3 regions of the uncultured Alteromonas sp. genome follow, and region 3 is predicted to be linked to each of the others. Evidence: predicted binding sites of a transcription regulator. Region 3 holds the regulator's gene; each other region holds the start of a gene.
The links. Region 3 encodes FliA, which starts transcription of late flagellar genes. Its sites were predicted from a motif close to CTAAAGNTNNNNNNNNNNNNGCCGATA; they were not measured.

Region 1: the regulator FliA is predicted to act here: its motif matches at 994-1,020, upstream of pomA (flagellar motor protein PomA).
Region 2: the regulator FliA is predicted to act here: its motif matches at 1,175-1,201, upstream of AAC006_RS20840 (DUF3530 family protein).

Annotation. Positions count from the first base shown of each region.
Region 1 is NZ_CAXBMP010000031.1:17,558-21,736, reverse strand. It holds gene ispA ((2E,6E)-farnesyl diphosphate synthase) at 1-507, opposite strand, end outside; gene xseB (exodeoxyribonuclease VII small subunit) at 536-778, opposite strand; gene pomA (flagellar motor protein PomA) at 1,069-1,833, shown strand; gene AAC006_RS17865 (flagellar motor protein MotB) at 1,833-2,762, shown strand; gene AAC006_RS17860 (cyclopropane-fatty-acyl-phospholipid synthase family protein) at 2,888-4,141, opposite strand; gene AAC006_RS17855 (DUF1365 domain-containing protein) at 4,149-4,179, opposite strand, start outside.
Region 2 is NZ_CAXBMP010000054.1:4,054-8,232, forward strand. It holds gene rapA (RNA polymerase-associated protein RapA) at 1-306, shown strand, start outside; gene AAC006_RS20835 (pseudouridine synthase) at 306-1,085, shown strand; gene AAC006_RS20840 (DUF3530 family protein) at 1,233-2,087, shown strand; gene AAC006_RS20845 (hypothetical protein) at 2,225-2,548, shown strand; gene AAC006_RS20850 (MFS transporter) at 2,667-4,001, shown strand.
Region 3 is NZ_CAXBMP010000002.1:155,085-159,263, forward strand. It holds gene AAC006_RS02425 (chemotaxis protein CheA) at 1-1,166, opposite strand, end outside; gene AAC006_RS02430 (protein phosphatase CheZ) at 1,179-1,943, opposite strand; gene cheY (chemotaxis response regulator CheY) at 1,978-2,361, opposite strand; gene AAC006_RS02440 (RNA polymerase sigma factor FliA) at 2,398-3,129, opposite strand; gene AAC006_RS02445 (MinD/ParA family protein) at 3,126-3,992, opposite strand; gene flhF (flagellar biosynthesis protein FlhF) at 3,989-4,179, opposite strand, start outside.

The sequences.
Region 1 (4,179 bases), on a different contig from region 3:
TATTTCTTCACCCGTGCTGGTTAAATCGATTGCTTGCCCGCCACACATACCGCGATAGCCAGCGGCGCGGGCTAACACAGAAAGTAACTCGCCACGTTTATTGGTTGCGAAATCACTTAAAGGCGCATCTGCCAACGTGCTAAAAGCAAGCGCTTGCAATGCATCACCGGCTAATATTGCGGTGGCTTCATCGAATGCAATATGACAAGTCGGCTGGCCGCGACGCAAATCGTCATCGTCCATGGCTGGCAAGTCATCATGTACAAGCGAGTAAGCATGCACACACTCAATGGCCATACTAATAGCCATTTGATCGCCTTTAGGCACATCCAGGGTGTTGCCGATAACTTGAACCAGTAAAGGTCGCATACGCTTTCCTCCCACCAACAACGCGTGACGCATTGCTTCTTTAAGCCGCGGCGCGTCGTGGGGAAGGTCATCAATAAGCGTATTTAACGACGTATCGGTCTGCTGCTTAACTTGCTGATGCAATGCAGTGAAATTCATACTATACCTGTTTGTTGCGACACGAGGCTTAAGGTTGCTCGTCTTCAGGAAGAGGGTGTAATGCGCTTTCGCCTTGCTCATTAAGCAAAATTTTAACTTTTTGCTCGGCTTGCTCTAACGATTTCTGACCTTCGCGGGAAAGGGCTATGCCTCGCTCGAATTTTTCTAGTGCAACGTTTAATGGCAACTCACCGTTTTCCATCTCATTAACGATTGCATCTAATTCGGTAAGGGTTTCCTCAAACGAGGGAGAATTTGTCTTTTTCGTCACTTTCGTCACAATCGCACTCATTTTTAGGCGTTTTTTGGATTACGCGCACATTAACTGAGGGTAGCCAAAGGGTCAAATGGTTTGTCAATATATGCCCTATTGCAGCTATCTATGATAACGTTTTGTGAAGCAACTCTTTGTATTAAAAACTACCGCCTAAAGTTCGACTAACCTCATTATGTATACAATAATTAAGGCAATTTGCGATAATCTTGTTATAGAAATTCTATACAATGCCGATAGAATACGAGTAATAGTATGCAGCGTCTGCAAAAAATGAGGAAGAGTGAGTGGATTTAGCAACCGTCATAGGTATGTTGGGCGCCATCGGCTTTGTAGTAATGGCCATGGTTATGGGTGGCAGTATTGCCATGTTCATCAACGTACCGTCTATCTTGATCGTATTTGGTGGCACCCTTTTCGTTATTTTATCCCAATACACTTTAGGGCAGTTCTTTGGTGCAGGTAAAATTGCAGGCAAAGCATTCATGTTCAAAATTGATACGCCTGAAGATCTTATTGAAAAAATTGTTGAGATGGCAGATGCAGCGCGTAAAGGCGGTTTTCTTGCATTAGAAGAAGCTGAAATAGACAATCCGTTTATGCAAAAAGGCGTAGACATGTTAGTTGATGGTCACGACATAGAAGTGGTCAGAGAAACCTTAGCGAAAGATATCTCTATGACCACCGAGCGACACGAGTTTGGTGCCACCATTTTTAAAGGCATGGGTGATATCGCACCAGCAATGGGAATGATTGGAACTCTGATTGGTCTGGTGGCCATGCTTTCTAACATGGATGATCCTAAATCAATTGGGCCAGCAATGGCGGTAGCACTATTAACCACCTTGTATGGTGCATTTCTTGCCAACATTATTTGCCTACCCATGGCGGTAAAGCTCGGAAACCGCGCACAAGAAGAAAAGCTTAACCAAATGTTAGTGCTCGATGGCATTGTAGGGATTGCCGATGGGCAAAACCCGCGTGTTATCGAAGGTATATTGAAAAATTATCTGGCGGCAAGTAAACGCGGTACGGGCGCTGAGGACGAATAATGGCTGAAGAAGAGTGCCCAAAATGTCCTCCCGAAGGGCTTCCTGCATGGATGGGGACCTTTGCTGATTTGATGTCGTTGCTCATGTGCTTCTTTGTACTCTTGCTCTCATTTTCAGAAATGGATGTACTGAAGTTCAAGCAAATCGCCGGCTCAATGAAGTTTGCCTTTGGTGTGCAAAACAAAATTGAAGTGAAAGACATCCCAAAAGGGACGAGTGTTATTGCGATGGAGTTTAGGCCTGGTCGTCCAGATCCGTCGCCCATCGACACTATTCAGCAACAAACAATCGAAATGACTCAGCAGATGCTAGAGTTCCAAGCGGGTGACGAAGATTCATCCGGCGGTAGGCAGAAGCAAAGGGGTGAGCAGCGAGGGGGGCAGTCACAACAAACCGCCACCGATCAGTCGTCCTCAGAGTCGCAAAGTTCAGATCAAACACAAACTGCTGAGTTAATGAAAAAAGTAGCGCAGCAGTTACAAAAGCAAATTCTCGATGGCGCAGTAGAATTGGAATCTTTAGGTCAGCAGTTGACTATTCGCATTAGAGAGAACGGTTCATTTTCTGCCGGTTCTGCATTTTTACAACCTCAATTTCAGCCTATTTTACGCAAAATTGGTGTGTTATTAGCAGACGTTCCAGGGGAAATAGAAATCTCAGGGCATAGTGACGGACAACACATTGCTAATGAACTCTATCGTTCTAATTGGGATTTATCGTCTCAGCGTGCCGTAGCCGTAGCTGAAGCCATGCGAACAGCGCCGGGGTTCGATGAAAGCAGAATGTCTGTAGTCGGCAAGGCCGATACCGACCCCATGGTGGAAGATGCAACAACACCGGCGGATAGAGCACGGAACAGACGGGTAGAGATTAATATCAATCAAGGTAAACCAATGACTTCTCAACCTATATCAGTGGTTGATGAATAGGTTGCTAAGCAAAATACAAAATCAAAAAGGGCGAATCAATGATTCGCCCTTTTAGTTTGAAGTTGTCTTTTATAGGCAATTAACGTGGGTTTTTATAGTCAACTAACGTTGTTTTTTATAGGCAACTAACGTTGCAGTGCCTCCCTGTGATGTGGCTTAGATATTACCAATTGCACCGTACTAATGGTTCTTTCTAAAAAACCGCCTTCACAGTATTTTAAATAGTAAATCCACATACGCATAAAACGTTCATCATAACCATCGTTGAGTAATGCTTCTTTGGCGCTAATAAAGGCTTCGTACCAATGATTAAGGGTTTGAGCGTAATCTAATCCGATATCATGCAGGTCTCTAATCATCATGTCGCTATAGCGCTTTAAATGAGCGTTTAACTGATACTGTGAGGGAAGGAATCCACCAGGGAAAATGTATTTTTGAATGAAGTCCACACTGCTGGCGTAACTTTCGTAACGTCTATCATCAATGGTGATGGATTGTAGCAACATTAGCCCATCGTCTTTAAGCAGCGATGAACACTTCTCAAAAAAGTTACCTAAGTAATCTTTTCCTACAGCTTCAATCATTTCAATTGAAACCAGCTTGTCGTACTTACCTTCTAGCAGGCGATAATCTTTTTTCAACAAGGTGACTTTATCAGACACTTGTGCGCGCTCAATCCACTGCTCTGCCCACGCATACTGTTCTTCAGAGATAGTTGTGGTGGTCACTTTACAACCACAATGCTTGGCTGCATATACCGCTAAACCACCCCAGCCAGTGCCTATTTCTAAAAGATGGTCACTTTCGGTTAACTGAAGCTTGTCACAAATTGTTTTAAGTTTGTGATTTTGCGCTTCTTCTAAACTGGCATTCACATCAGGATAAATAGCCGATGAATACATCATGGTGTTATCAAGAAAACGAGTGTAAAGTTTATTACCCAAATCGTAATGGGCTTCAATGTTTTTCTTGGCTTGATCTTGAGTATTACGGCGGGCAAAGTGCTGAATTTTCAGAATCGGCATGGAAATCCACTTGAACTTGTTTTCCCAAGCATCAAGGGTAGATAGGTTACGCGCAAATATTTGTACAACTGCCGTTACATTATCGCTTTCCCACAGGCCATCCATATAGGCTTCACCTGCACCCACGCTACCGCCCAATAATAACTGGCGATACGCCTTTACGTCTTTGAAATTAATCGTAGCGTGTAAATCGTCATTGGGGTTACCCATTGAAGCAATTGTGCTGCCATTTTCCATAATGGTAAGTGAACCATGTGGAAGTTTCTCTAAACACTTTAAAAATGTGCGCCTACAAACCTTGTCTAAAAGAGACGCTTCTGAAGGGGTACTAAATACAGATTCACCGGAAGACATGTTGTTATTATTCCTGACTTTTCTTAGGGTGGTTATAA
Region 2 (4,179 bases), on a different contig from region 3:
AAAGTAAACCGCAAAATTTCGCATCAGTTAATAAAAGCGCTTCAACAGCCACTTACCTTAGCGATTGAGAGCAGCCGTAAACTGGCGCATCAACAAGCGAATCAAAAGCTACACGATGCACTGCAAGACATGCATAAAACCCTAAACAGTGAAATCCAGCGTTTAGTCGATTTGCAGAAGCGTAACCCGTCAGTACGTGACAGTGAAATTGAGTTTATTGAAAATCAAATGAACGCATTGGACAAAGTAATACAAGGCGCTGATGTGCAATTTGATGCCCTTCGTCTAGTGGTGAATAACCCTTAATGGCTAATCCAGCGTTTGTTTATAACCCGCCCGTACAGCCCTATTTAACCATTCTCTACCAAGATGATGACATCTTGGTAGCGAATAAGCCCAGCGGCCTGTTAAGTGTGCCAGGTAAAGCAGAAGAACATAAAGACTCACTCATTAGCAGAGTTAATACTGTGTTTCCTACGGCGACAGTAGTCCATAGGCTAGATATGGCCACATCGGGCATTATGGTGATGGCCCTTAACAAAGAAAGCCATCGGCATATTTCAAAGCAATTTGAACTACGCAAAACCAAGAAGCGCTATTTCGCTCGTGTTTTTGGCAACGTGAAAAGCAACCAAGGGGAAGTGAACTTACCCCTTATTTGTGATTGGCCTAACCGTCCTAAGCAAATGGTGGATTTTGAGCGAGGCAAAAAAGCCCTTACCCATTATGAAGTAGTAGACGTTATACCAAAAGCATCACCTCAACCCGTTAATTCAGCCGCCAGCGCTAGTTCTTGTGCTAGCCCCAGCACTACGAGTGAGCTAAGCGAAACGTTAGTGGCCTTGTACCCCGTTACTGGGCGCTCCCACCAACTACGTGTGCACATGCTTGAGTTAGGTCACCCTATCTTAGGTGATAGGTTGTATGCTCATGCTGAAGCGCTGAGTATGGCCGAACGTTTGCAGTTGCATGCAGAAAGCTTGAGCTTTGCGCATCCTGCCTCGGAAGACTGGTTAACCTTTCAAACGCCTATCCCGTTTACTGCTTATGCCCATTACTCCCCCGCCCCACTATCTATAGATTGAGACTTTGGGGCGCTTCTTAGCTACCTGTTTCAGCTTTTATCATTTAAGCGGTTGATTAACCAAGTGCTAAAAAATACTATTGGTTCGAACTGAAGTTTTCAAAGCTTTAGCCGATAATAAAACTGTTGAGTGCTTTATTGGTACGCCATGTTACGTTTATTTCGCTTTCTCGTGGTGGGTTGCAGCTTTAGCTTTATGTTTTTGATGGGATATTTTGCGCCTGGTGCGCAAGCCCAAAGCTTGTATGAGGATATTACCCACGCTTTTTTACCCGATGACATTACTTATGTAATGGCTGGGGAAATCCGCGTGCCTATATTTGAGAGCCCCTCAGCATTACCTATTTCACGCGGCGCCGCCATTATTTTAGCTGATGCCTCGCCTAGCGGTCTTTCCATAGGGGATGCACGTCACTTAGCCAGTTTACTGAATGAAAAAGGTTGGCATGCTGTGGTTAGCCCAGTTTCATTCACGCTAGAAGAAGAGCCTGACCTTCCCGTTGATGAAGCCATTCACCCGAAAAGTGACAGTCGACTTCAGCGACAAAGTTACGTATCGTCCAGTCAGCATTTAACCATCTTAATCAATGCGCTTAATACGCACCTTGAAAGTCATCAAGGGTTTAGAATGAACATTGCTTATGGTATGCAGGCTGCACAATTGCTGGATTTAGGTTCTAAAGGCATTATTCCCTCACCAGACACTTTAGTCGCCATCACCCCCTTTTGGCCGAATGCCGACATTAATCGCGGTGTACCTGAATTTATTGCCGGAACAGAATTTCCGGTATTAGATTTATCTATTAACGACACCAATACATGGGCGTCGCAAACAGAAACGAAACGAAAACAACTTGCCATCACCTCCCTCAAACTCCACTACAGACAACAGTCACTCTCAACCCATAATTCAACCTTTGGTCTAATGGACAATGAAAATAGCGCTAAAATTCAGTTAATTGCTGGCAGCGTTCTTGGATGGACTCAACATTTAGGCTGGTAATTAGAATCTAAACCAACTAGTCTAATTTACAGCTCAAAACAGATAATCTATCTCATGTGCCTTATGTTTCACAAGGTATCACTGAGTGTTCTGAACTATAATTCATTTTAATCTTTAATAACGGCGGCTGTGTGTCTATGACTGTTCAAACATTCGTAAACAAAAAGGCCAAGCAGCTGTGTTTTTATCTGAGGTCATTTTGGCAAGGAGAGCTTCCTATCGAGGAGATAGAGCTATTCTTTTGGGATAGCATGGAAGAGTGGGGCCAGATAGAATACACATTTACCCAACCTTATACTTATAAGGAGCGGGTGTTTTGGCATTTGCTTCATCAAGTCCATTTTTGGCAAGAAGATAAGTTACGTTCAGATAAATACCTCGTCGATGAGTTAATGAATTGTGTATTGTTCCTAGAAGGCAAAGGGCACTGCCCCATCGACTGTGTAGGTATCCGCCCCTAGCGGCTTTCTTTATTCGTTAATTTATCAGTGATTCAACCCTTTATTGCTCGTTTTCATTGAAACTCAAGCGTGATCATGGCTCAATACGAATGGATCACGCTTTGGCCATGGAACGCAATTGTTAGACTCTCTCAAAACTTATCACGACCGACGTTACCTCAGTATTTTTCTATTTGGCATTACCAGTGGTTTTCCATGGATTATGATTGGTTCAGTGCTATCTGCTTGGTTAAAAGATGAAGGCCTATCTCGGTCAGCCATTGGCTTGTTTGGTGCTATCTTTGCGGTCTATTCATTCAATTTTCTTTGGTCTCCTTTAATTGACCGCGTAAAACCTCGCTTTCTTGGCCAGCGTCGAGGCTGGATTTTCATCATGCAAGGTGGCATAGCCCTGTGTTGTGCGTTGATGACACAGTTATCGGCCAATAGTCACTTATTTTATTTGGCATTGGTGGGTTTGCTCATCGCCATTTTTTCTTCTACTCAAGACATTGCGATAGATGGTTATCGAATTGATGTTATTGAAGAAAATGACAATGACGGTTTATCTGCTGCCTCTTCCGTTGCCACCGCAGGATGGTGGACGGGTTATGGTGGACTTGGGGCCATCCCGTTTTTTATTGCAGACAACAGCAGCTGGTATTGGCCTGATATTTACGGTTTACTCGCCCTTTTTATGCTTGTGCTTATGGTCACTACTGTGTTTGCTAAAGAGCCAGACATAGATCGGGACCTATTGCGTAGCCAAGCAACGGGGAACCCAGCACACAGCAATACAGGCGCAACGCCTTCTAAAATAGCGCTTTGGTTTAAACAAACCTTAGTGGCCCCCTTTTCTGAGTTTTTCTCACGCAATGGCGTAAAACTCGCTTTGTCGTTTTTACTGTTTATATTCTTGTTTAAAATTGGGGAAGCTTTCTTAGGAAGAATGAGTATCGTTTTTTACAAAGAAATTGGTTTTTCAAATAGCGATATCGGCACTTACTCAAAGCTGCTCAACTGGTGGGTAACCATTATCTTTTCTCTGATAGGTGGGTTGGTCAATATTCGCTATGGTATTTACAAGGGCCTAATGACTGCCGGCATTGCTATGGCGGCTTCCAACCTTATGTTCTCGCTTATTGCCACTACCGGGCCTGATGTTACCCTTCTGGCCGCTGCGGTCATTATCGACGGCTTTACGGCTGCTTGGAGCACCGTGGCCATGGTCGCTTTTATTTCCCTGTTGTGTAATCGCGCTTTCAGTGCCACCCAATACGCCCTTATGGCATCGCTAAGTGTAGCGGGAAGAACCTTAGTAGCATCCAGTAGTGGTTTCGTGGTTGATTTCCTTGACGGTAATTGGAGCCAGTTCTTTGTTATTACAGCACTTATGGTTATTCCCAGCTTGCTGTTCTTACACAATATTCGACATAAGATCACTCATTTAGAAAAATCTAAAACTTCTGAGTAATAAGGTTGCAATAACTCATTTCCCATCTAAAGTTAAACTACTGTGCATATAAGCAATAATGAGGAATGAGTTCGTAAAAGGATGGCCTAAATTAGCCATACGATAAGCTTTCACTTGGCTTCAATGTAGCCGATTAAAACGTAGTAGTAGTGGGTTTGGCGAAAGCCCTATGGCTAAG
Region 3 (4,179 bases):
ATACTTTCGTCGGCATTGGTTATTCCTAAACTCAGCAAACGATTTCGTACTAATACTAACTCGCCAACCATATTCATAATTTGGTCTAGGCGCTTGGTATCAACACGAACTGTAGTTTCTGCTTGAGGAGGTGCTGGGGTTGCTTTTTTGTCGTCTTTCTTAGCCGCTGGTTTAGCGGGCTCTGACGCTTTTTTAGCTGCTGGACTAGGCGCTGGCGCTTTTGCGGCAGGCGTTGATTTAGCCGGCGTACTAGCGGCAGATTGCTCTGCCTTGGCTTTCTGAATTGCTTCTGTCGCCTTTTTATCTACGGGCGGCGTATTTGCTGCTGGTTCAGCACCTTGCGCTGTAGGGCCTTGTCCTGAACCATGTAATTGGTCAAGCAATGCTTCAAATTCATCGTCGGTAATTTCTTCACCGCTAGGCGCTGCCGCTTTCGACGCAGCTACAGGCGCTGGTTCTTCTTCTTTGAATTTACCTTTACCGTGCAATTCGTCTAGCAGTGCTTCAAATTCATCGTCGGTAATATCATCACCTGAACCACCAACCGCGGGGGCTGCCGCTTTTGGTTCTGCTTTCGCAGATTTACCTGGGGCATTTGAACCATGAAGTTCATCCAGCAAGGCTTCAAATTCATCTTCAGAAATCTCGTCGATGCCGCCATCGCTACTTGCGGCAGGCGCTTCAGGTACAGGCGCTTCTTCTAACGCGAATTCTTCTTCGGCAGCGGGGACTTCAGCCGCTTCACTACTGTCACCAAAGATGTTTTCGTCTGGGGTTTCTGGGGTGCTTAACTTATGCAGCAAATCAACTAACTTTGCGTCTGCAGGAATTAGTGGTTCTTGCGCTTTAACACGCTCAAACATATCGACTACTACATCGGTGGCCTGAAGAATGGTATCCATTAATTCAGGCGTAAGAGTACGTTGTCCGTTTCGCATTACATCGAAAACGTTTTCTGCACCATGGCAAATTTCAACTAATTCGGTAAGCGACAAAAAGCCGGCGCCACCTTTTACGGTATGGTAACCACGGAAGATAGCATTCAGTAAATCTGCATCTTCAGGATTATTTTCCAGATCAACGAGCTGTTCTTGTAATTGTTCAAGGATCTCCCCAGCTTCAACTAGAAAGTCCTGTAATATATCCTCGTCAACATCAAACGCCATGCGCCCGCTCCCCTAAAAACCTAAGCTAGACAAAAGATCATCTACGTCATCTTGGCCAGATACCACATCATCGCGTTGGTCTGCATCAATAATTGGACCTTCGGCTTCGACACTATCGATCTTGTTAACTTTTTCGACTTTCGCTTCCAATGGCTTGTCTTGCTCCGCCTGTTCGGGTTCACCGAACATCGTCAGCATATTAACTAAGCTATCTTCCACTTCTTTTACGAGTTCAATCACTCTGCGAATAACTTGACCGGTAAGATCTTGATAACCTTGTGCCATTAACACTTCGGTAAGCAATGATGTAAGCTTAGCTGATTGTTTCGATCCGTCTTTTAGCAATTCGTCTAAATCTGCACATAAAACTTTGAATTCGCCCAACTCAAGTTGACGATTCATCAGTTTCTTCCATTCCGGCATAATTTTTTCGATACGGGTAGAGAGCACTTCAGCAATTGGCATACTCTCTTCAACTGCGTCCATGGTGGTATTGGCAGCTTTTTCCGTTTCTTCGATAACGTACATCAGTCGCGTTTGCGCATCAGGAATGTCATCAACGGTTAAATTTTTAATACGTTCATCGATTTGGAAGTTATTCAACGAGTCATGAAGTTGACGCGTTAATTTACCCACTTCAGCAAAGAGCTCAATGGACTCTTTCATCGAAACAGCTTCTAAGACAGCGTTCGCTGATGCGTTATCGCCCTCTTCAAGATACGCTACCAATTTTTTGGCTTCTTCGAGCGTTATGGAGACACTTTCATTTGTCGACATCCAGTAAACCTCATTTCTCTGGTGAGCGTCTGGATCAACCTAAACGTTCGAAGATTTTATCTAATTTTTCTTTCAACGTAGCGGCAGTGAAAGGTTTAACAACATAACCATTCACACCAGCTTGCGCTGCGGCAACGATTTGTTCTTTCTTCGCTTCTGCTGTCACCATAAGAACCGGTAGGTGTTTCAACTTATCGTCGGCACGTATAGCGCGTAATAAGTCGATACCTTGCATACCTGGCATATTCCAATCTGTTACAACAAAGTCAAAATCACCTTGTTGTAGCATAGGCAGCGCGGTGTTACCGTCGTCCGCTTCCTGGATATTGGCAAAACCCAAATCTTTTAGCAGGTTCTTTATGATACGTCTCATGGTAGAAAAATCGTCAACCACGAGAATTTTCATACTTTTATCCAAAATAGCCTCCAATGAGGGGTTAATTGTTATTAATTTCTATTCTTCGTCAACTTGCCACGATTTCATTCGTGATTTGAGTTTTAACATGGCCTGACTATGAATTTGACTTACTCGCGATTCACTAACATCAAGAACTTCGCCTATTTCTCTAAGATTCAGTTCTTCATCATAGTATAAAGAAAGTACAATCGCTTCCCGTTCGGGTAATGTAGTAATAGCATGTGCTAGCGCTTTTTGGAAAGCCCCTTGCATCAAATCTTCTAACGGTGCGTCGCTGCCTCGGTTTTTTTCTGTAGAAATGACATCTTCAGAAACCCCAAGGTCTTCAATCCCCACCAATTTTCCGGCATTCACTTCGTTCAGCATTTGATGATAATCTTGCATGCTAACATTCATTTTAGCTGCAATATCTACATCTCGCGCGTCTCGGCCTGTTTCACCTTCAACTTGAGAGATGGCTTCTGTGATTGCCCTACCGTTTTTATGAACGGAACGAGGAGTCCAATCACCTTTTCTTATTTCATCAAGCATGGCGCCACGAATACGAATACCTGCAAAGGTTTCGAAACTTGCCCCTTTGGAACCGTCAAAGTTTCGTGCAGCTTCTAGCAGTCCAATCATACCTGACTGGATTAAATCATCGACAAGAACACTGGCTGGTAGTCTCGCCATTAAGTGGTGTGCTATCCGCTTCACTAGCGAAGCGTGACGCTCAACTAATTGTGACTTGTCTGTTTGCTGTTGATAAGCGGCTGCTTTGCTATTCAACGCTGACTTCCTACTGCTTTATCTGCTATTAGTTGCTCAATAAAAAATTCTAAATGGCCACCCGGTTGCGCAGGTATAGGCCATGATCCTGCTTTGGCTGCTAGCTGGCTAATCGCCACTGCTGCCGGAGAACTTGGATAAGCATCTACAATTGACGTTTGCTTACGTACTGCTCGGCGTATGTTCTCGTCAAAAGGAACTATTGCTACCAATTCTAGCGCAACATCTAAGAATCGCCCTGTTACTTTAGATAATTTGCTGAAAAGTTCCTGACCTTCTCTAACATCGCGGACCATGTTAGCGACCACTTTAAAGCGAAAGACACCGTGTTCTCGGTTAAGAATTTTAATTAATGCATAGGCATCGGTAAGTGAAGTGGGCTCATCACACACTACCACCATAATATCTTGGGAGGCTTTGGAGAAGCTTAGCACCATATCGGAAATACCCGCTGCGGTATCCACAATAAGCACATCAATGGGCGTGCGCAACTCGCTGAATGCTCTTATGAGTCCTGCATGCTGCGTTGGTGATAGCTCTGCCATTGATTGAGAACCTGATGTGGCTGGTGCTATTTTTATACCGTGAGGACCCGTAACGAGAACATCGTCCAAGGTACACTCACCAGATAATACGTGGGAGAGGTTTTTCTCTACTCGCAATCCTAGCATTACATCCACATTGGCCAGACCTAAGTCTGCATCCAATACCATTACCCGCTTTCCCTGCTTTGCCATAGCAATAGCTGTGTTTAGCGTAATATTTGTTTTACCAACGCCACCTTTACCTCCGGTGACGGCGATAACTTTGATTAATCGTGATTGCTTCATTTTTCGTAAGCTACTCGCTTGATCATCAATCATACTGCTCGTGCTGTTTTAACCACATTGTTACTAGTAGTATGATTCAAACCGTACTTTTTATAAAGCTTTGCAGCAGCAGATACTAAAGATTTTGCTTCTGCAATCTTAATGTCTTCAGGAACTTTCTGTCCATCTGTTACATAACTGACAGGTAACTGGTACTCCACCGCTGCGCTAAGCACTTCGC